3 regions of the Priestia sp. SRI_019 genome follow, and region 2 is predicted to be linked to each of the others. Evidence: predicted binding sites of a transcription regulator. Region 2 holds the regulator's gene; each other region holds the start of a gene.
The links. Region 2 encodes Rex, which represses fermentation and respiration genes when NADH is low (regulators of the CRP and FNR family bind a similar motif). Its sites were predicted from a motif close to TTGTGAAATATTTCACAA; they were not measured.

Region 1 (7,814 bases), on a different contig from region 2:
GCTTTTCTTTCATTGCCTTTCTCCTTCAATCAACAGCTAGAAACAGCTGCATACATGGAAAATACATTCACCATCACAATAAAAAAATCCGAACGAGTCAAATTCTCCCTTAAGAATCTTGACTCCTTGTTCGGATCTTCTTTTAACTAAAATACGTTTATCCCCCCTCTTTAAATAAATGGTGAGAGCTTTGTATTTTGCTGTGCACAACAAGTTTTATTTCTCGTCTGTGCCTGGCTATTCTGTTAGTTCCACTTGTAAAGGCTTTGTTTCCTCCTCAGCTTCTTTAGGCGTGCGAACGATTAACACATCACATTTGGCATAGCGCAAAATATGCTGAGATACACTTCCGATTAAGATACGCTCTACCGCGTTTAACCCCGTTGCACCGCATACAATTAAATCAACGTGCTTATCGGGAGCAATTTTTTTAGATATTTTTGTTTTAGGAGAACCGTGTTCAATTAATGTCTCGACTTTCGTTACGCCAGCTTTGATGGCTAGGTTACGATAGTTGGTCAAAAGTTCTTCAGCAAATTTCTCTGCATCTTGAAAGCGTGTATCTGTATAGAATGCATAAGGTGATGGACTTAACGCCTGTATGTCGATAACGTGACAAATTATCAAATGAGCGTTATTTTTTTTCGCACTGTTAACTGCTTTTTTGAATGCCCACTCCGCTTCTACGGAACCGTCTACTGCTACGAGGATGTTACGATAAGCCATATTCATCATAATCTCTCCTTTGTCTTTCGTTTATAAAGAACTTTCCTTGCTACACTTTTATTTTACTTCTTGCGCAAACGAAAGTATGTGATTTTTATCACAATTTAGAGAAATTAATAAAAGTGGAGCCGTGTGTAGTGCACGGCTCCATTTTTATTGAACTTGAGAGTTAAAAGTCATTATCCAAATCGATCCTGCTACAATCGTAATAACAAAAACGATTCCAAGTATTAAAGCCATCACATTATAACGAGGCTTCTCTCCGTCTTTAATATGCATGAAGAAAAACAGTTGAATGAAAAATTGAAGCACGGCCATTCCTAGAATGCTAGCTAGTACTATATTTTTAGCAAATACATGGTTTAATACCAGCATCAAAGGAATAACGGTTAAAATAATCGAGAAAATAAATCCTAGTGTATAAGCTTTTAACGACCCATGATTCTCCATCTACATCACCCCCATTAAATACACAACCGTGTAAAGGAAGATCCAGACAGCATCAAGAAAATGCCAGTATAAGCTGATAATCGTCACTTTTCGTTTTGTTACAGAGGTAATTCCGTATCGTTTTAATTGGATTGTAATTGAAATCATCCAAATGATGCCGACAGAAACGTGCACCCCGTGCGTACTAACTAGCGTATAGAAAGCTGTAAAAAATGCGCTGGTGGAAATGGTTGCTCCTTCATGAACCATTGTTTGAAATTCATGAATTTCAAGGCCAACAAAGCACATACCTAAAAGCAGAGTCACGATTAGCCAGCCAATTAAATGCTTTATTTTTCCCTTGTGCATGCTCAGCACAGCTAATCCGCTCGTAAAGCTGCTCGTTAATAAGATAAACGTTTCAGAAACAAATCCTGGAACTTCAAAAAAATCTTTTCCTGTAAGACCTCCCGCAGTATGATTAACAAGAACGGCATACGTAGCAAATAATGCTCCAAATAAGATGCAGTCCGTTACGAGGAAAAGCCAAAAACCCATAACTTTGATTCCTTCATCATGGTTATCATGATGTTCTTCGTGGTGCGCTGTCGCATAAGCCATGTCAGCCAACCCTCCCTACTGAATCTTCTGTATGTCGAATTTCATCCACCGGAATATAATAGTCCGAGTTGTATTGAAAAGAACGAGCTAGTAAACAAGCTCCGACTCCTGTCAAACCGAATATCGCCATCCACACCCAGTGGAACGTTAAGCCAAAACCAGCAATGAACCAGAAAACGGACATGATAAATGGAATACCTGAATTCTTAGGCATATGAATCGGAGAGAAAGCAGCTGTTTCCTTCGCTTTTTTCTTTTTTCTTTCTTCTTTTATTGTCCACCACGCATCTTGCCCCGCTACTGTTGGAATCACTGCAAAATTGTAGTGCGGCGGCGGTGAAGGGATGGACCATTCTAATGTACGTCCATTCCAAGGATCCCCTGTTACATCTCGTTCTCCGTACTTAATGCCATGAAGAATCTGCCATGCTTGAAAGATAAACCCTATGCCCATAAAGAAAGCTCCGACTGTAGAGATAACGTTCAGCGGTCCCCATCCCATGTCAAAGTCATACGTATAAATACGGCGTGTCATTCCCATAAAACCTAATGCATACTGAGGCATGAAGCATACATAAAAACCAATATTCCACGTCCAAAACGCCCATTTACCAAGACGGTCATTTAGTTTGAAGCCAAACATTTTTGGCCACCAATAGTACAAACCTGCAAAAAAGCCGAATACAACGCCTCCGATTAACACTTGGTGAAAGTGTGCAACTAAAAAGTAGCTATTATGATACTGATAGTCTGCGGGAGCTGCTGAAAGCATAACACCCGTTGCTCCTCCCACAACAAAACACGGGATAAAAGCAATTGTCCATAGCATTGGCTGCGTCATTTGAATACGGCCGCGGAACATCGTAAATAACCAGTTGAACACTTTAACACCCGTTGGAATTCCGATAGCCATCGTCGTAATAGCAAAAAACACATTCACATTAGCACCTGCACCCATCGTAAAGAAATGATGCACCCATGTGAAATACGATAGAACGCTAATAATCATCATTGAAAAAACCATAGACTTATAGCCAAATATCTTCTTTTGAGAAAACGTTGCAACGATTTCAGAAAAAATGCCGAATGCAGGAAGTACAACGATATACACTTCAGGATGTCCCCACATCCAAATTAAGTTAATGTACATCATCGGATTTCCTCCGCCGGTCATAGTAAATAAGTGTCCGTCAAAGAAGCGGTCAATAAACAATAAAGCAAGCGTTACGGTTAATACAGGAAACGCGAAAATGATAATAATACAGCTTGCTAGAACGGACCACGTGAATAGCGGCATATGCATAAGTTTCATGCCCGGCGCACGCATTTTTAAAATAGTCATAATAAAATTAATTCCAGAAGCCAAGCTGCCAATACCTGATATTTGAATACCCCAAATATAAAAATCTTGACCTGGTCCAGGACTGAACTGCATGCCAGAAAGCGGCGGATAACTCAACCATCCTGCATCTGGCGAGCCGCCGATTACAAACGACAAATTAAAAAGCATGGCGCCAAAGAAAAATAGCCAAAAGCTTACCGCGTTTAAAAAAGGATAGGCGACATCTCTTGCTCCAATTTGAAGCGGCACAACAATGTTAAAGAAAGCAAACATAAGCGGCATTGCCATAAATAGAATCATAATAGTTCCGTGCGTAGTAAAAATTTCGTTGTAATGATTAGAATCTAGAAAATGCCACTGAGGGAATGCTAGTTGCATACGCATTAATAATGCATCTACTCCGCCTCGAAACAGCATCAATAATGAAGAAAGCATATACATAATTCCAATTTTTTTATGATCCACCGTTGTGAGCCACTCACGCCATAGCCACTTCCATTTTTTAAGATACGTAAGAACAAAAATAATACCGGCTAGTGTTAACAAAATGGCGACATCTGCTCCGTAAATCATAGGTTCTCCTGTCACGAAAAAATGAGATGAAAAATCTTTTAATTTGTCTAACAACTTATTTTCCTCCTTCCTGGTGCTCATGCTGTGTATGTACTTGTTCTTCAGAAGCCACATTCATAGTCTTCATGTCTCCATTTTTCATATGGTGATGCTGACTATAATATTGACCACCGTTTTTAATGACAATTTCTTGGAATAAGCCTTTAGGAATGGTAGAATACGATTTTTCTAGAGAAAGACCTTGTTGGGCAAGATTGCTATAATCAGCTTTTGTTAAAGCTGGTGATGTTTCTTTCACTTGCTTTACCCATTGATTAAATTCTTTTGTCGATGTAGATTTAACTTTAAAGTTCATATGAGCGAACCCTTCACCCGTAAAATTCGCACCCGAACCAAAATATTCTCCCTTGTGATCAGCTTGCAGCCAAAGCCCCATTGCCATTCCCGGCATGGTATATAATTGTCCTCCCAGCTGGGGTACCCAAAAAGAATTCATAGGTGCATCTGACGTTAGCACGAATTGAACGGGCACATCTTTTGGAATTTTGACATAGTTCACTGTCGCAATATCTTGATCCGGATATTGAAATAACCATTTCCAGTCAAGGGATGTTACTTCAATCGTTAGCGGCTTTACATCTTTTTTCGGCGGATCTGCTAAGTCATACGTCGTCTTGGCCGTAGCGAAACCTAAAATACCAATAATAATAATGGGGATGCCCCACCAAATAAATTCAAGACGCTTACTATCGTCCCAATCTGGCCGATACGGAGCCTTGTTTCCAGGCTTATCGCGGTAGCGTAAAACGATATACACAAGCAGACCTAAAACAGGAATAACAACAATTGTGCATAAAATTATGGAAAAAATAATTAACTGGTATTCTTTTTGAGCCACCGCCCCCTGCGGATTTAAAATCAAATAACGACTATCACAGCCTGCTAAAAAAATTGTGATGAATACGGAGAGAATGATTAACTTGCTAATATGCATTGATTTTTGCTTTCTCACCTAAGTTCAGGCTCCCTTCCTCTAAATCTCTGTACATAATAATGGTATATAAACGTTCATATTAGAGATGCATCTCAACAGATCAAAAGGCTAAAAACCTCCTAACATATTGAAGTTTGTCATGACATATTGCTTACTCCTAAAAAATTATCATGTTGCGTTGTTAAAGGGTGTGATATTTATCACACTTGAAGCGATTTTTATCTAGTTTAAATGGCTTTACCATAATTTCGTCACATATTTGGGTAAATGTGGTGTGAAATGCCTTGCTCCTAGCGCGTAGATTCTGATAAAAGCAAAAAGCTCTTCCAGTTCTTATTAACTGGAAGAGCTTTTTAGGAGTAATGAAGTATGGAGCTTTATTTCTTACTAGTTTGTTTGCTTCACATGCTGAAACATCCAATCAATCATTTTTTGTTAAGACAGTTATGACTTCTTTATATTCCTCTAACTCTTTGGTCTGTGCGAGGGTATTGATTTTCTCTAGCGATAAAAGAGAGCTCTGAATAATAAATGTGCGAGGTTCCGTATCATTTTGCAGTAATTCATCAGAGATAAACGTCACAAATTCCAGACTCTTCTTTTGCTCCTCTTGATTTGTTAGTTTATTTTCAATCACCCGTTTTAACTTCGCGGTTACGCGCGTAAGCTCAGTCGAAAAATGACTTTCTCTTTTCTCATTAAATACCGCAGAGTAAACGTAGGGATTAAATAACTGTTCTTTTTGTTCTGCTACTTCGATTACGATTTCCTCTATACGCTTCATACAATAACGGACAATTTGTTCAATAGGCAATGGATAGTTTAGTGCTTTATTCATTTTAAATATATTGTTAAGCATTCCTTCTAGCAGCACAGCTCCATCAAATAAATAAGGAGAAGTCTTAGACGGGAAAATCTGCTGCAAACGTTCATATATCCAGTTGAATGTTGCTGTTTTTAACTCCTCTATATATTGAAATGTTTTGATCTCATTTAAAACGAGTGTACTTTCAATCATTTCAGGAATTTTGTTTTGCTCTGCAAAGTTCAGCATAAAAATTATCTGTTCTTCAAATACCTTCTGATTGTCTCCTTTATATTCAATGGCTACTTTTTCTCTTTGTAGAATAAGTGATTCTTGCAAAGACGAAAGTAATGAGAGAAGCAGTTCGCTTTTAGATGAAAAATATTTATAAAATGTTCCTTTTGAAATCCCGCTTCTTTCTAATATATCTTGTACCGAAGTGTCTACGTATCCTTTTTCCATAAAAAGCTGGTGCGTATGCCCTAAAATATCGAGCTGTTTTTGATTCATTGCTGCTACTCCTCTGTTTACAATTTACTTTTTATTTAGTATAACTTATCTGCTTTTTCCTACGTGAATTTTATCCTTTTTCCTTGATAAACAACTAAAAATAATTATATACTATCAGTACATTTTTATACATATAGTATAAAAATGTACTGATAGTATAGGTTAATTCAACAAAGTAATTTCTAGCAAGTAACAACTACTAAGCGCTATGTAGTTAGTAGATTCCAAATTTATACCTATTCTGAAGGAGGAATAAGATCATATGAACAAAGAAGTCATTCCCGTTACAGACATTCCAAAATTCCAATCACGTGCAGAAGAGTTTTTCCCTATCCAATGGTATAAAGAAATGCTGAACAACCATCCTGTTTATTTTCATGAAGAAACAAACACATGGAATGTATTCCAATACGACCATGTTAAACAAGTCTTGAGCAACTACGAATTTTTTTCAAGCGATGGACAAAGAACCACTATTTTTGTTGGGGATAATAGTAAGAAAAAAAGCACATCTCCAATTACCAATCTTACAAACTTAGATCCTCCTGACCACCGGAAAGCGCGATCTTTGCTTGCTGCAGCTTTTACTCCTCGCAGTTTAAAGAACTGGGAACCGCGAATTAAACAAATTGCAGCAGACCTTGTAGAAGCGATACAAAAGAATTCAACTATTAATATTGTTGACGATTTATCTTCTCCTTTTCCTAGTTTAGTTATAGCAGATCTATTCGGCGTACCGGTAAAAGACCGATATCAGTTTAAAAAATGGGTAGATATTCTGTTTCAGCCTTATGACCAAGAAAGATTAGAAGAGATTGAACAAGAAAAGCAGCGTGCAGGAGCTGAATATTTTCAATACCTCTACCCGATTGTCATTGAAAAGCGCTCCAACCTTTCTGATGATATTATCTCAGACTTAATTCAAGCCGAAGTTGATGGTGAAACATTCACAGATGAAGAAATTGTACACGCTACCATGCTGCTTTTAGGTGCAGGAGTTGAAACCACAAGTCACGCCATTGCAAATATGTTTTATTCTTTTTTATATGACGAAGAGTCGTTATACAGAGAGCTGAGAAACAATAAAGAATTAGCTCCAAAAGCAGTAGAAGAAATGCTTCGATATCGGTTTCACATCTCCAGACGAGATCGGACGGTTAAACAAGATAACGATTTATTAGGCGTTAAGCTAAAAAAAGGAGATGTTGTTATTGCGTGGATGAGCGCATGTAATATGGATGAGAATATGTTTGAAAACCCTTTTTCTGTAGACATTCATCGCCAAACTAATAAAAAACACTTAACGTTTGGGAACGGACCTCATTTTTGTTTGGGCGCCCCTCTTGCTCGACTTGAAATGACAATCATATTAGAAGCCTTTTTAGAGGCCTTTTCTCATATCGAACCATTTGAAGATTTTGAATTAGAATCGCATTTAACTGCTTCAGCTACGGGGCAATCTTTAACGTATTTGCCGATGACGGTGTACAGATAAAGGTTATGTACATGATAAAGTAGAGAAACATGAAAGAAGTTTATCTTCTCTCATGTTTCTCTTTTCTTTTATTATCTCGTTTAATTATTTATGTACCAAGTTTAGGAGGCCGTTAATATGATTTAAAGCAGACAGTACCGAAATTCAAGTGACGATGAGCTGGTTAACGAAATATCAGCTATTGCCTTCTCTGCCTTAATACATCTTCTATAAAATGCTGATACAAATAATTAATAAGAGCAGTCGCAATCGAGATGGCAAAAAGTTGAAAACGCGTCATGTTGACCATTTTGTATACCTTTAGTTTTTCTGCCAGACT
Region 2 (7,814 bases):
GAATTTCCCGGGTGATACCATCGGTTGTTACATGATGCTCAGCCATTGCTTCTAAAAGCGCCGATTGTGTTTTAGGAGAAGTCCTGTTAATCTCATCAGCGAGTACAATGTGGCTCATGATAGGACCTGGACGAAAATGAAATTCCATGTCTTTTGGACTGTAAATAGAAACACCTGTTACGTCGGACGGCAGCAAATCGGGCGTGAATTGAATTCGTTTAAATTCTGCATCAATCGATTTGGCCAGTGCCTTCACGAGCATCGTTTTCCCCACACCCGGCACATCTTCAAGCAAAATATGCCCCTTTGCAAGCAAAGCAACCAAACTCAACGTAGATACATGACGCTTTCCAATTACAATTTGATCGATGTTTTCTAATACTTGGTTTAATTTATTATTAATATGATCCAGCTGAATCAACGAAGCTCCCCCTTAAAACTCAGTTAAGCCTTGAGTTTAGTATGTTTTTCAATAAACATAGTACTATCTTAACAAATTTTAAAAAAATCTGAAAATATTAATGCACGCAAAAAAGCGACCAAGTGAGTACTTGGTCGCTTTTTTAGGTAGGGCAGTGATTACATCATGCCGCCCATTCCACCCATGCCGCCCATGTCAGGCATTGCAGGTGCTCCGCCTTCTTCTGGCTTGTCAGCAACAACTGCTTCAGTTGTTAAGAACATAGCCGCTACAGAAGAAGCATTTTGAAGAGCTGAACGCGTTACTTTTGTTGGGTCAACGATACCAGTGTCTAGCATATTTACCCACTCGCCAGTTGCAGCGTTAAATCCAGTTCCAACTGCTTCGCCTTTTAGACGCTCAACGATTACTGATCCTTCTAAACCAGCGTTGTGAGCGATTTGACGTACAGGCTCTTCGATCGCACGTAATACGATGTTGATACCTGTAGCAGTGTCACCGTCAGCTTCGATGCTTGCTACTTTATTATAGATATTTACTAATGCAGTACCACCACCAGCTACGATACCTTCTTCAACCGCAGCACGCGTAGAGTTTAATGCATCTTCAATACGTAATTTACGTTCTTTTAACTCAGTTTCAGTTGCCGCACCCACTTTAATTACAGCTACGCCACCAGCAAGTTTTGCTAAGCGCTCTTGTAATTTTTCACGGTCAAACTCTGAAGTTGTTTCTTCAAGCTGAGCTTTGATTTGGTTTACGCGTGCTAGGATATCTTCTGCGTTTCCTGCACCGTTTACAACTGTTGTATTTTCTTTTGTTACAACAATTTTAGAAGCGCGACCTAATTGATCGATGCTTGCTGTTTTTAAGTCAAGACCAAGCTCTTCAGTGATTACTTCTCCGCCTGTTAGGATTGCAACATCTTGTAGCATTGCTTTACGACGATCACCGAAACCAGGAGCTTTAACAGCTACAGCTGTAAATGTACCACGAAGTTTGTTCACAACTAATGTTGCTAAAGCTTCGCCTTCTACGTCTTCAGCGATGATTAATAGAGGCTTGCCTTGTTGAACAACTTGCTCTAATACCGGTAAGATTTCTTGAATGTTACCGATTTTTTTGTCTGTGATTAAGATGTATGGATCATCTAATACAGCTTCCATTTTATCTGAATCAGTTACCATATAAGGAGATGCATATCCACGGTCAAACTGCATACCTTCTACCACTTCTAATTCAGTTGTGAAACCTTTTGATTCTTCAAGTGTGATAACGCCGTCGTTACCAACGCGCTCCATTGCTTCAGCAATTAATTGACCTACTTCTTCGTCAGCTGCTGAGATAGCCGCTACTTGAGCAATTGAATCTTTACCTTGAATTGGTTTAGAGATTGCTTTTAGTTCTTCAACCGCTACAGCTACTGCTTTTTCCATCCCTTTACGGATACCCATTGGGTTAGCACCAGCCGTTACGTTTTTAAGACCTTCTCTGATCATTGCTTGCGCTAAAACTGTTGCAGTAGTTGTACCGTCACCAGCAACGTCGTTTGTTTTGCTAGCGACTTCCGCTACTAATTTAGCACCCATATTTTCAAATGCGTCTTCTAATTCGATTTCTTTTGCAATTGTTACACCGTCATTTGTAATAAGCGGTGAACCGAATTTCTTTTCTAATACAACGTTACGACCTTTTGGTCCAAGCGTTACTTTTACAGCATTTGCTAATGTATCTACACCACGTAGCATTGCGCGACGTGCTTCTTCGCTAAATTTAATGTCTTTTGCCATGTTCTTTGACCTCCTCAAGATGTTCTTAATAATCTATTTTTTACGTATGATAAGTTTGTGGTTAAAATTAGCCGATTACAGCTAAAATATCGCTTTCGCGTAAAATTAAGTATTCAGTACCTTCGTATTTCACTTCAGTACCCGCATATTTTGAGAAGATGATACGATCGCCCGCAGCTACTTCTAAAGCTACACGCTCACCGCTTTCTAATACTCGGCCTGTACCAACAGCAACAATCTTACCCTCTTGTGGTTTTTCTTTTGCACTGTCCGGTAACACGATACCGCTTGCTGTTTTTTCCTCAGATTTTACAAGTTCAATCACTACGCGATCACCTAATGGCTTTAACAAGTGAAACAACCTCCTCAAATAATATGTTTGCATTTTTATTAGCACTCAACCTCGACGAGTGCTAACACAATTATTATATTAAAACAAAGTGGGTTTTTTTTGCAAGTATTAAACAAAAAAAATTTAAAATTTACGACAACTACATATAATAGTCTTAGATTTCGACGATTTTGAGAAATAAAGCATTCTTTTCTCTGTTCAATAATATGTATGTTACAATACGAGCAAGAAGAAATTACTAACTTTACAGTACTTCTTCGACATATATACATAAAAACCTTTTAAAGGAGTATAGAAGATTGGAAAAACGTTATTGGTATGTTATCCTCACCTACATCCTTATGCAGTTTTCAGGAGTTGTTGGTATACCGCTGTTAAAATTAACAGGAATGTTTGATGACTATCCAGTTCGAACAGCGAATGTCCTGCTTTTGACTTATTGGACTATCATTAGCTTTATCCTTGGCTTACTTATTGTCTTACTGCTGCTGCGTCGTGACATGTCCATGCGTATAGAACATGCTGGAAAAACGATTGCTGTTGTCTGGTCAGTCCTTGGGGTGTTTCTCGCTATGGCTGGTCAAGCTGTAGCAGGTATGATCGAACACGCTCTTGGCATTACCCAAGTATCTGAAAACACACAAAATATTGTTAACCTTGTTAAAGCAACACCGTTCCTTATTGTCGTTACGTCTGTTATTGGACCAATACTAGAAGAGATTATTTTCCGAAAGATTATTTTCGGCTCTCTTCACAAACGATACAATTTCTTTATCTCTGCATTTATTAGTTCCCTTATTTTCGCTGCGGTACACTGGGATTTTAAACATTTACTTGTGTATACAGCCATGGGATTTGTATTTGCATTCCTTTATGCAAGAACAAGACTAATTGTTGTACCTATTATTGCTCATGTTTTGATGAATACAATCGTTATTTTATCTCAAACTATTTTTGCAGATAAAATTATAGAAATGCAAAAACAAGCAGAACAAATGCAGTTTATTTTTGGAGGCATGTTTTTATGAAGAATATCCCTTTAACACGAGGGTTTATTTATATTATTATGGGGATTTTATTTACTTACTTGGCAATTCAAAATGCTCAGGAAACCGTGTGGAATTTCCCCACAATCTTATTTGCACTCGTAGCCGCATTCGATTTCAGGTTTGCGGTTCGCATCTTTATCTTGCACTACAAAATTAAAAAATTGCAGCAGCAATATAAAAATCAAGATGATTCATCTAAATAAAAAAACCACTGTTTCAGTGGTTTTTTTACATACTAACATCTTCTCTTTCTTGCTCTGCCCTTGCCTTTAACACTTTGCGATACGAAATGCGGGAAATAATGATGCTGATTTCATACAAAATTAAGAGCGGCACTGTCACCATCATGTGCGAGAGCAATTCCGGTGGTGTAATAAGTGCGGCAATAACTAGCAGTACGAAATAGGCATATTTTCGAATTTGAGATAAAAACATAGGCGTGATAATTCCTAATCTCGTCAAAAACATCACGACGACAGGAAGCTGAAACAACAGGCCAAAAGGCAGTGTGAGCTGCATTAAAAAAGAAAAGTATTCATTAATGCCAATCACTTGGTTTACATTCAGCTCATCAGAAACGCGCGTCATAAAATCGACGACAAATGGAAACAACACAAAATAAGAAAAAGAGACACCGCCGATAAAGAGAAAAATGGAAACAGGAATATATCCTAGCGTTACCTTCCGCTCTTTTTCATATAAACCAGGACTAATAAATGCCCAGAGTTGATACAGTGCAACAGGAGCTGCAAGTACACAGCCGATAATAACAGCAAACTGCATATAAATCTTAACTGGATCTGTTAGCCTAAATGCATTCATCGTTAAATTTTTTGCCTCATCAGCATGCTGTAAATAGACAATGACCTTATCCGCTATAAAAAAGCCGCCAATTGTGGCAATCACAAAGAAAAATAAAACAATTAAAATGCGTTTTCGCAGCTCTCCTATATGATCATATATTGACATTTCTTGTTCGGTCATACTATGATCACCCTTTTACTCTTTGTCATCTACTTGACGCTGTTTATCTTTTTCACGATCTTCTGATGCACCGCTAGCGGCATGCTTAAACTCTCTAAGCGTTTGGCCCACTGATCTTCCTAGCTCCGGTAACCGTTTCGGTCCAAAAATAAGCAGTGCTACAATCGCAATAATAATCCAACTGCCTGCTCCAATCCCCATATTCCCACTCTCCTTATTAATTTAGACTTAAGGAAATCGTAACATAGTCCGCCTTATTCAACAGGATAATTTTTCAAAAAGTAGACAAGCGACTGTAATTCTACAGCAAGATCAATATGATGCAGTCGAATCTCATCCGGTACGTTTAAGCGTGCAGGAGTAAAGTTTAAAATTCCTTTAATTCCGCAACTCACTAAACGATCGGTAATTTGCTGAGCAACAGTGGCTGGAACGGTTAAAATCGCTACTGAGATGTCATCACTCATATAATCTTCCAATTGGTCAAGGTGATAAACCGGCACGTCGCCTACTTTTGTACCGACTTTATCTTCTATCACATCAAAAGCGCACTCAATTTTAGTGTTATTATTTTTAATAAAATTATAATTTAAAAAGGCCGTTCCGAGATTCCCTACGCCAATCAGTGCTACTTTCGTTACTTCATCTTGGTCTAACGTTTTACGGAAAAATGTAAGCAAATAATTCACATTGTAGCCGTATCCCTTTTTCCCTAATGCTCCAAAGTAAGAAAAATCCCGGCGAATAGTAGCAGAATCAACTTTCACTGCCTCACTTAACTCCGCTGACGAAACACGCTGTTTACCAGAAGCATGCAAGTTTTTTAAAAAACGATAATAAAGCGGCAATCGTTTAGCCGTTGCTTGTGGTATTTTTAATTGTTCAGTGTTCACGTTGTACCCCCTCAGTTCATGTATGTCATTACTAACATTTTCAAGTCATATTGCATTACCTTTCACAAAGCATCAACCGCTTTGAGGTAGCGCTTCCAATTCTCTCTCTTTTCTCTTGTTTTATATATACTCCGCTTCGCACCCCGACGGCTTTTGTCTATCCAGCACTACTTAAAGTCGGTAGCTAGAACGAAGCAATGTGCCCTTCAAAGGATTCGTTTGTTAGTCATGACGGGTTTTCTACATCCATCATATATAAGTTCAGAGATGCACTTATCTCTTATTTTAACATAGTATCCTGTATAAAATGTGCAGGTAAAATCATTTTATTTCATGAATCAAAACATTCGCTTCATCATTTGTCCTTGTCCCTCTACAAATTACAAACGCTTGTAAGAAGAACTTGTAGTTGAAAATATGTTAAAATACACTATGGATATACTACTAGAGGTGAAAAAATGATTATTCTACAATTGAACGGTATTACAAAATACTATGGGGCAGAACCCATTTTATCGAATATAAAGTTAGAAGTACAATCAAAAGACCGCATTGCCCTAGTGGGACGAAACGGTGCTGGTAAATCAACTTTATTAAAAATTATTGCTGAGCAGCTTTCTTATGACAGCGGAGAAATTATTAAACCTAAAGGTGTTTCCATTGATTATATGGGACAAGATACAGTTCTTGAGTCAACACTCTCCATATGGGAAGAAATGATGACGGTCTTTGCTCCGTTAAAGAAAATGGAAAAAGAATTACGTACGCTTGAAACGAAGATGGGTGATCCAGACATTTTTAATGATTCAGTTCAATACGAAAAACTAACCAAAGAGTACGACCAGCTTCAAGTAACGTTCAAAGATTTAGGCGGCTATCAATATGAAGCGGATACACGGTCTATTCTTCACGGTTTCCGTTTTTCAAACTTTGACTATAGCACCCCTATTTCCTCCTTGAGCGGTGGACAAAAAACGCGCTTGGCTCTTGCAAAACTGCTTTTAACAAAGCCAGACTTGCTTATTCTCGATGAGCCTACCAACCACTTAGATATTGAAACTTTAGCATGGCTGGAACAGTTTCTGCAAGGGTATGAAGGAGCTATTTTAATTGTTTCACACGATCGTTACTTCCTTGATAAAGTCGTAAATCAAGTGTATGAAGTCACACAAAAAACAACGGTCAAGTACACGGGCAACTACTCTAAATACCTTGTACAAAAAGCAGAGCGATATGAAAAAGAGTTGCGTCAGTATGAAAAGCAGCAAGATGAAGTCGCAAAACTGAATGATTTTATTCAGCGAAACATCGCCCGCGCATCGACTACAAAACGTGCGCAAAGCAGACGGAAACAGCTCGATCGAATGGAGTTAATAAATCGACCTAACGAAGGCGAAAAATCAGCTAGTTTTTCGTTTGAAATTGAGCGTCAAAGCGGAAATGAAGTCTTAAATCTTGAAGACGTGTCTATCGGATATGATGAACACAAATATATCGTTCAGCAGGCAAACCTTCGGATTAAAAAAGGTGAAAGCCTTGCGTTGGTTGGCCCTAATGGAGTTGGGAAATCTACTTTATTAAAAGGTATTGTGGATAAACTAAGCTTCAAGACTGGAACCATTTCCTTTGGCTCAAACGTAATGGTTGGTTATTACGACCAAGAGCAAGCCAATTTAACGTCTAATAAAACCGTTTTAAATGAGCTTTGGGATGAATACCCATCCAAACCTGAAAAAGAAATTCGTACAGCGCTTGGAAATTTTCTGTTTTCAGGTGATGATGTACTGAAAATCGTTTCCACGCTTAGCGGTGGTGAAAAAGCACGCTTGGCTCTTGCGAAGCTTATGCTTCAAAAAGCTAATTTCTTAATTTTAGATGAACCTACTAACCATCTTGATTTAGATAGCAAACAAGTACTCGAGAATGCGTTAATCGATTACCCAGGAACTCTGTTATTTGTTTCACATGACCGTTATTTTATTAATCGTATTGCAAACAAAATAGCAGAGCTGTCTCCTGAAGGGTTAGAAGAGTTTCTTGGAGATTATGACTATTATGTAGAAAAGAAAGCAGAAATAGAGGAAATCAAAGAATTAGAAAATATAAAAGCAAACGAAGAACGCACGGTAAAAGTAGATAAACAGTCCTATAAACAAGATAAAGAACAAAAAAAATTGATGAGGCAGCGAACGCGCCGCATTGAAGAAATTGAGACTGAAGTAAACAAATTAGAAGCCGCACAAGCAGAGAATGAAGAACTTCTTTGTGACCCTGAAATTTATCAAAACCACGAAGAAGTATCAAGATTAAACGGTGAAAACGAAA
Region 3 (7,814 bases), on a different contig from region 2:
AGCTGCACATGAAATGAAAATCACGAAAAATAGATCTCCTTTTTGCTCCTTATACTCGTCAGAAGTTACTTTTACTATCCCCATATAAATTCCTCCTTTGAATCACCGTCACTATTTCAATTAAAAAAACGTTATACGTAAAACGTTTTCATAAAAGATGTTTTTATGTTAAACTAAAAATTATAAATAATCAAACTATTTTTCAACTTTTATATGAATTATGTACGTTTTGTTATCAACCAATAGGGAAGAAAAAATAGGGGGAAGAGAAATATGGCGTTTATGCAATGTGATTTTTTTTCAGAAGTATTGCAAATAAGTACTTCAATGAACGTTTTGATACCGCAGCAAACAAAATCTCAAATTGGTTTACAAACCAATACAAGAAGTGAGAAGCACCCTACGCTCTATTTATTACACGGTCTTTCTGATGATCATACGATATGGATGAGAAGAACATCGATTGAACGCTACGCATCAGAATTAGGACTTGCAGTTGTAATGCCAAATGTAGATCGCAGCTTTTATAGAGATATGGCTTATGGAAAGAAGTATTGGACGTTTGTAACAGAAGAACTTCCTCAATTGGCTAGATCATTCTTTCCGTTATCGGAAAAAAGAGAAGATAATTTTGTAGCTGGCCTTTCTATGGGAGGATACGGCGCTTTAAAATGGGCGTTTCGCAAACCACATCAATTTTCTGCAGCTGCCAGTTTATCAGGAGTGATGGACGTTGAAGGGCTTGGAGGACGTGAAGAAGTGCAGTTCTTAGATTATCCTTTGATTTTTGGCATGCCGCCTGTTATTAGACCTGAGGATGATCTTTTCTGGCTGCTTGAAAATCGCCGGCGATATGGAGAAGTGACTCCGCGTATTTATCAATGCTGTGGAACAGAAGATTTTTTATATCAGGAAAATAAACGTTTTTCCGAGCGCTGTAAGCAAGAGCCTATTTGTTTTACATATGAAGAAGGAAAAGGAAGTCACGACTGGGCATATTGGGATCAAAAAATTCAAGATGTGTTAAAGTGGCTGTTTAGTGAAAAGTAGGGAAGGTAGTTTTCAGTGGTGCCGGCTTCTAGTAGTATAATAAAGAAAAATGTTTACTTGGTCGATAGACTAAAAGGAAATGGGAGTCGGTACGAATGGGGAGAAAAAAAGTCACGATTACAGAAGTAGCAAAAGAAGCGGGTGTTTCATTAGCTACGGTATCAAGAATCTTCAATAATAAAGACGGTAAAATTAAAATTAGTGAAACAACTAAACAAAAAGTACTAAAAGCAGCAGCTCATTTAGGGTATCAGACGAATCCATTTGCGGCAGCTCTGCGGGCCCAAAAAACAGGGATTATCGGCATATTGATTAGAGATTTAAAAGATCCGTTTCTAATTGAACTATTAAAAAAGGTACAGCAACAAGTCCAAAGTCGAGGGATGGACGTTCTTATTGGACACACGGATTACGAAGAAACAACGGCTGAGCGTCAATTAAATGTTATGATGAATCATTGGTTTGATGGGGTCATTTTATTAGACTATGTAGCTGCTCAGCATCCGTTTGTAGATGTATTAAAACAATATCAAACGCCTTACGTTTCTCTTACAGGTGACGCCTCTTCTGCACTTTGGCCGATTGTACATGTAGATGATGCGGTGGGAATGCAATTAGCTGTTGCTCACTTAACGGACCTTGGTCATAAGAATATAGGGTTCGTTGGAAAAGCTGTAAGCGGAGTCGAGCACCGTCTGTCTCTTTTTTATCAGTATGTACCGTCAGCAAACGCAAAGTTTGTGAAAGAAGATATGAATGACTCAGATGAACTATATCAGTTTATAAATGAGCTAGCTCATCATCCAGATCCTCCAACTGCGCTTATTTGTGCTACGGATTACATCGCTCTGAAAGTGATACACTGTGCGTGGCAAAACGGGCTTCACGTTCCAGCAGATTTGTCTGTTATAGGGTTTGATGATATTACAGAAGCTAGTGAAGCGCATCCTCCACTAACAACTATCCGTCAACCGATGGAAAAAATGGCTGAAAAAGCAGTAAACCTCTTACTTCAGCAAATTCAGGATCAGCAAGAAATAGATCAGATACAGTATAAAATGGCACCTGTATTAGTAGAGCGTGAGACCACAAAACGTATGAATTGATAAGGAATGTATATACTATTCCTGAAAGTGTGAGACAAAAAGTCCACACTTTTTTGCATTAACCATTGCGTCCACTTCCCTCTTTCTTATACACTGTATGCTGTAGGGGAAAAAACCAAGCTTTAATATGTTTGGAGCGATTTGATGACACAACAAAAATTAGATAAATATGAAATTATGGACGTTAGCTTACTAGCAGGTAAAATTATGTTAGAAAGCGGAGCAGAAACATATCGAGTAGAAGACACAATGATGCGGATTGCAGCGTCTTACGGTATAAAAAAATCCCACAGCTATGTGACGCCAACAGGGATTATGTTTTCACTTGAAACGAAAGAACCGACGAAAACGAAGTTAATTCGTATTTCCGAACGAACGACCGATTTAAAAAAAGTAACCATGGTAAATAGCGTCTCAAGAACAATCAGTCAAGGAAACATTTCCTTGGAGGAAGCGTATGAAATGCTACAAGAAATTGAAGCAACGAACGTAGCTTTTCCACTATGGGTTCAACTTGCAGCTGCATCCATTTCTAGCGGATGCTTTTTAATCATGTTTCAAGGTTTATGGACGGACTTTATTCCAGCCATGTTTTCAGGAGGTCTCGGATTTTTAACCGTGGTGTATTTCCACCGTCTTATTCCGATTCGCTTTTTTGCTGAGTTTACCGCTTCGTTAGTTATTGGACTTTTATCAGCTCTCTTAGTCGCTTCAGGACTAGGCACGCAAATTGATAAAATTATTATTGGATCCGTTATGCCTCTCGTTCCTGGCTTATCCATTACCAATGCAGTGCGAGATTTAATGGCGGGACATTTACTGTCTGGATTATCAAAAGGAGCAGAAGCGTTTCTGACGGCATTCGCTATCGGTGCAGGTATTGCCATTGTATTTACGCTTCTATAGAAGGGAGGCATCATATGCATATCGTAGAGCAGATAATTACAAGTTTTATTGCTTCAGCAGCATTTGGGATCATTTTTAATGTTCCACGTGAATCATTATTAAAAAGTGGCTTTGTCGGAATGATTGGCTGGCTCATTTACTATTTGCTAACGTTCTATGGCGTAGATGAAATTCCAAGCACAGTTGCATCGGCCTTCTTTATTGCTATTATTAGTCAAATTTACGCAAAAATTTACCGAACGCCGATCATTATTTTCACCGTAGCAGGTATTATTCCGCTAGTTCCAGGAGGAACAGCATACGATGCCATGCGTAACTTTGTAGAAAATAATTATAATGAAGCGATTAGTCTTGCAGCGAAAGCCTTTATGATTTCAGGTTCAATTGCCATTGGTATTGTGTTTTCTGAAGTCATCAACCAAATCATTCGTCAATCTAAATTAAATGCCAAAGCAAAATATCGACCGTAGAGAAGCAAGCTCAAATCAGAGCGTGCTTTTTTTATGAAAAAAATAAACAGAACCTTCACTTTTTTTGTCACAAGAAAGTCACGTTTTAGTCTAAAAACGTTCAAAAAATGTACGTGCACAGCTAAAAAAATAGACTATACTATGTAAATAGAAAGAGAGATATTACATATGTATGTGAAACACTGAGCATATCTCTCGAATTATTATGCTCAATATTTCACAATGTAAGTAAAAGATACTCAGAAATGAGCAAAGTATCTATGGAAATGATGAATGTTCTTATATATGAAAGGAGAAAGAAGATGGATACAGTTATACTATCGCGTATTCAATTTGCATCAACGACGCTGTTTCATTTTATCTTTGTACCGCTATCTATCGGTCTTGTCTTTTTAGTAGCGATCATGGAAACGATGTACGTAGTAAAAAAAGATGAACAGTATAAAAAGATGGCAAAGTTTTGGGGACACTTATTCCTGATTAACTTTGCTGTCGGAGTCGTAACAGGTATTTTACAAGAATTTCAGTTTGGCATGAACTGGTCAGAGTACTCACGGTTTGTAGGAGATGTATTCGGTGCGCCGCTTGCTATTGAAGCACTGCTAGCGTTTTTTATGGAGTCCACTTTCCTTGGACTGTGGATTTTCGGGTGGGATCGTTTGCCTAAATGGCTGCACTGTCTATGTATTTGGCTTGTTAGTCTAGGTACTATTTTTTCAGCGTTCTTTATTTTAACGGCTAATTCTTTTATGCAGCATCCGGTTGGAATGGAGCTGAATAATGGACGTTTAGAAATGAATGACTTCTTTAAATTGTTAACAAACGGTCAGCTGTGGGTTGAATTCCCTCATACCATTTTAGGTTCGTTTGCAACAGGCGCCTTTTTTATCACGGGTGTCAGCGCCATTATGCTCTTAAAGAAAAAACATTTGGCTTTTGCCAAAAAATCATTTCAAGTTGCCATTATTGTAGGGTTAGTTTCAGGTGTAGGAATTGCGTTATCTGGTCATGAACAGGCTGGATACTTAGTTAAAACACAGCCCATGAAAATGGCCGCAAGTGAAGGATTATGGGAAAACAGCGGAAGTCCAGGCGCTTGGACGGTAACAGCAAATATTCACCCCGATGAAAAGAAAAATACGGGCGAAATCAAAATACCTTATTTATTAAGCTTCTTATCATACGGGAAATTTTCAGGTTCCGTTCCTGGGATGAATGAGCTGCAGGAGCAGTATACGGCGAAATATGGAGCAGGGAATTATATTCCACCCGTTCGGACAACATTTTGGAGTTTCCGCATTATGGCTGGTCTAGGTGGCGTATTATGTGCATTAGGCATTTGGGGCACGTACTTGCTTTCTCGTAAAAAACTTCAAGAAAGCAAACTATTTTTACGTATTATGACGATTGCCATTGCCTTTCCGTTCCTTGGAAGCTCAGCAGGTTGGATTATGACAGAGATTGGCCGTCAGCCTTGGGTTGTATTTGGCTATATGAAAACGGAAGATGCCGTGTCTCCTGGTGTAACAGCAGGTGAATTGCTGTTTTCTATTATCTCGTTTTCGTTCTTTTATTTAATTTTAGCTGTGATTATGGTGTTCTTGTTCGTTAAAGAAATTAAAAAAGGTCCAGATCACGATCATGAAGCACATACAAAAGTAACATCAACTGATCCGTTTACAAAGGAGGGATACAATGTTTTCTCTTAATGAATTCTGGTATTTACTAGTATCCATTCTGTTTGTTGGTTTTATCTTTTTAGAAGGCTTTGATTTTGGGATTGGAATGGTGTCTCGTTTTTTAGGAAGAAACGACTTAGAGCGACGAGCTTTTATTAATACAATCGGTCCTTTTTGGGATGCAAATGAAGTTTGGCTAATTTCAGCAATCGGTGCTATGTTTGCCGCTTTTCCAAACTGGTATGCAACGCTATTAAGCGGGTCATATGTTCTTTTTGTTCTTCTTTTGCTTTCGCTTATTGGCCGCGGTGTAGCATTTGAATTTCGAGGGAAAGTTGAAAAACAAGCGTGGAAAAATGCATGGGATTGGGTTATCTTCTTTGGAAGTCTTTTTCCACCGCTCATTTTTGGTATCTTATTTTCAGCGCTAATGAAAGGACTGCCTGTTGAGCGCAACATGCAAATGAATGCCGGCTTTTCGGATATTGTTAATCTATATACCATCACAGGCGGCGTTACGTTAACAATGCTTTGCTTATGGCACGGACTTATTTTTGCCACGATCCGTACGATGGACGATATTAGAGATCGTTCACGTAAGGTCGCTATGAAGCTTTTGCCTATAAATGCCTTATTACTTCTTATCTTTTCAGGCATGACGTTTTTTGAAACAGATTTATTCAGTAATCATAGCCGCTTGATGCTATATACATTTTTCATCGGTATTTTCGTGTATTTACTAGCAGGATTTTTCCTTACACGTAAAAAAGATGGATGGGCATTTGCTATGTCTGGCTTAATTTTAATTCTATCAATTTCCTCTATATTTGCAGGATTGTTTCCAACCGTTTTGGTTAGTTCAATCAATGAAAGCTATAGTTTAACGATTCATAATGCAGCATCAGGGAATTATTCCTTAAAAATTATGTCTTACGCTGCTATTGCATTACTGCCTTTTGTGTTAGGTTATCAAATTTGGAGCTACTACGTTTTCAGAAAACGTGTAGATCATAAGGAGCATATGGAGTATTAATGGGTAGAAATTTAATGGTTTACAACGGAATAAAAATGGTTCTTGCCGTGTTAATAGGGCTTATTACTATTCAAAGTGTAGCCATTATTTTTCAAGCTAAGTGGCTCGCCGAAGTAATTACCGCTCTTTTTCATGGTGAAAGTTTAACTTCGCAGACAAAAGCAATCGGATTGTTTTTGTCTGCCTTTATGATTCGTCAGATCGTAAGTTTTATAGTAAAAAAAACAGCATATCAATTTGGAGTCAAAACGACGCAGGAACTTCGTTTGATAGTCATGCAAAGCATTTTTTCATTAGGACCGCGTTTTACCAAAGATGAAGGAACAGGAAACTTGGTGACGCTCATCACCACAGGCCTACAGAAGCTTCGCGCTTATCTCGAGCTGTTTTTGCCTAAATTGGCCGCCATTAGCGTTACACCTTGGCTAGTGCTTGCTTTCGTCTGGTACCATGATCGGCTTTCAGGCATTATTTTACTTGTGACCATGCCAATTTTAATTTTATTTATGATTTTGCTTGGATTGGCTGCACAAAAAAAAATAGATAGCCAATGGGAGACATATCACGTGTTGTCCAACCACTTTGTAGATTCGCTTCGAGGGTTAGAAACTTTAACATTTCTCGGGAAAAGTAAGAAACATGCTGAAACGATTGAAAGAGTCAGTGACCGTTATCGAAAAGCGACAATGGGAACGCTCCGAATTGCTTTTTTATCTACGTTTGCTTTAGATTTCTTTACGATGTTATCTGTAGCCATCGTGGCTGTTATGCTTGGTTTGCGGCTGGTGAACGGGTCTATGACATTAGAACCTGCACTTATGATTTTATTGCTGGCGCCTGAATATTTCCTGCCGATACGAGAAGTCGGAAACGATTACCATGCAACATTAGACGGAAAAGAATCCGGAGATGCATTACTTAAGATTGTGAAGCGGGCTGAAAAACCGTCTGCTAAAAAAGAAGCTGTTCCTAGTTGGACTGAAAGCAGTGAACTTCAATTACGTCATATTACTGTCAAATATGACAAAGAGCAGCCGCCTTCTCTTGAAGATGTGTCACTGCATGTTAAAGGAATAAAGAAAATTGGAATCATCGGAAAAAGCGGAGCTGGAAAATCGACGCTTATTGATATACTCAGCGGCTTTGTACAATCTACAGAAGGTTCTGCTGAAGTAAACGGCGTGCCAATTGATTTACGCTCAGATGCTTGGCAAAAGCAGATTACGTATATTCCTCAGCACCCATTTATTTTTAATGGAACAGTAAAAGAAAATATTGAATTTTATCAAGACAGAGGCGGCTCATATGATTATCAAGATGCTTTAACGAAAGCAGGACTTTTATCAACGGTTCAACAGATGCCTAAGAAGGAAAATGAAATGATAGGGGATGGGGGACGGCAGCTTAGCGGCGGCCAAGCTCAAAGGATTGCTCTAGCAAGGGCATTTCTAAGCGACCGTCCTATTGTTATGCTTGACGAACCAACGGCACAAGTCGATATTGAAACGGAATATGAATTAAAGCAAGATATTTTAACGATGTTCCAAGAGAAGTTATTTATTTTAGCTAC

Region 1: a site for Rex is predicted at 4,874-4,891, ahead of AC2YJL_RS14900 (cytochrome c oxidase subunit II). Genes of this name have one in related genera too.
Region 3: a site for Rex is predicted at 3,738-3,755, ahead of AC2YJL_RS22435 (cytochrome ubiquinol oxidase subunit I). Genes of this name have one in related genera too.

Annotation. Positions count from the first base shown of each region.
Region 1 covers NZ_JBYCZN010000002.1:904,617-912,430, forward strand. The annotation lists gene AC2YJL_RS14880 (universal stress protein) at 238-732, opposite strand; gene cyoD (cytochrome o ubiquinol oxidase subunit IV) at 880-1,176, opposite strand; gene cyoC (cytochrome o ubiquinol oxidase subunit III) at 1,177-1,776, opposite strand; gene qoxB (cytochrome aa3 quinol oxidase subunit I) at 1,778-3,745, opposite strand; gene AC2YJL_RS14900 (cytochrome c oxidase subunit II) at 3,747-4,685, opposite strand; gene AC2YJL_RS14905 (TetR/AcrR family transcriptional regulator) at 5,107-6,000, opposite strand; gene AC2YJL_RS14910 (cytochrome P450) at 6,263-7,495, shown strand; gene AC2YJL_RS14915 (hypothetical protein) at 7,674-7,814, opposite strand, start outside.
Region 2 covers NZ_JBYCZN010000015.1:7,667-15,480, forward strand. The annotation lists gene AC2YJL_RS27115 (AAA family ATPase) at 1-421, opposite strand, end outside; gene groL (chaperonin GroEL) at 580-2,211, opposite strand; gene groES (co-chaperone GroES) at 2,279-2,563, opposite strand; gene AC2YJL_RS27130 (CPBP family intramembrane glutamic endopeptidase) at 2,863-3,591, shown strand; gene AC2YJL_RS27135 (YdiK family protein) at 3,588-3,815, shown strand; gene tatC (twin-arginine translocase subunit TatC) at 3,841-4,596, opposite strand; gene tatA (twin-arginine translocase TatA/TatE family subunit) at 4,612-4,797, opposite strand; gene AC2YJL_RS27150 (redox-sensing transcriptional repressor Rex) at 4,851-5,489, opposite strand; gene AC2YJL_RS27155 (ABC-F family ATP-binding cassette domain-containing protein) at 5,948-7,814, shown strand, end outside.
Region 3 covers NZ_JBYCZN010000004.1:303,992-311,805, reverse strand. The annotation lists gene AC2YJL_RS22460 (sugar porter family MFS transporter) at 1-84, opposite strand, end outside; gene AC2YJL_RS22455 (alpha/beta hydrolase) at 274-1,050, shown strand; gene AC2YJL_RS22450 (LacI family DNA-binding transcriptional regulator) at 1,146-2,156, shown strand; gene AC2YJL_RS22445 (threonine/serine exporter family protein) at 2,301-3,062, shown strand; gene AC2YJL_RS22440 (threonine/serine exporter family protein) at 3,077-3,532, shown strand; gene AC2YJL_RS22435 (cytochrome ubiquinol oxidase subunit I) at 3,835-5,241, shown strand; gene cydB (cytochrome d ubiquinol oxidase subunit II) at 5,228-6,244, shown strand; gene cydD (thiol reductant ABC exporter subunit CydD) at 6,244-7,814, shown strand, end outside.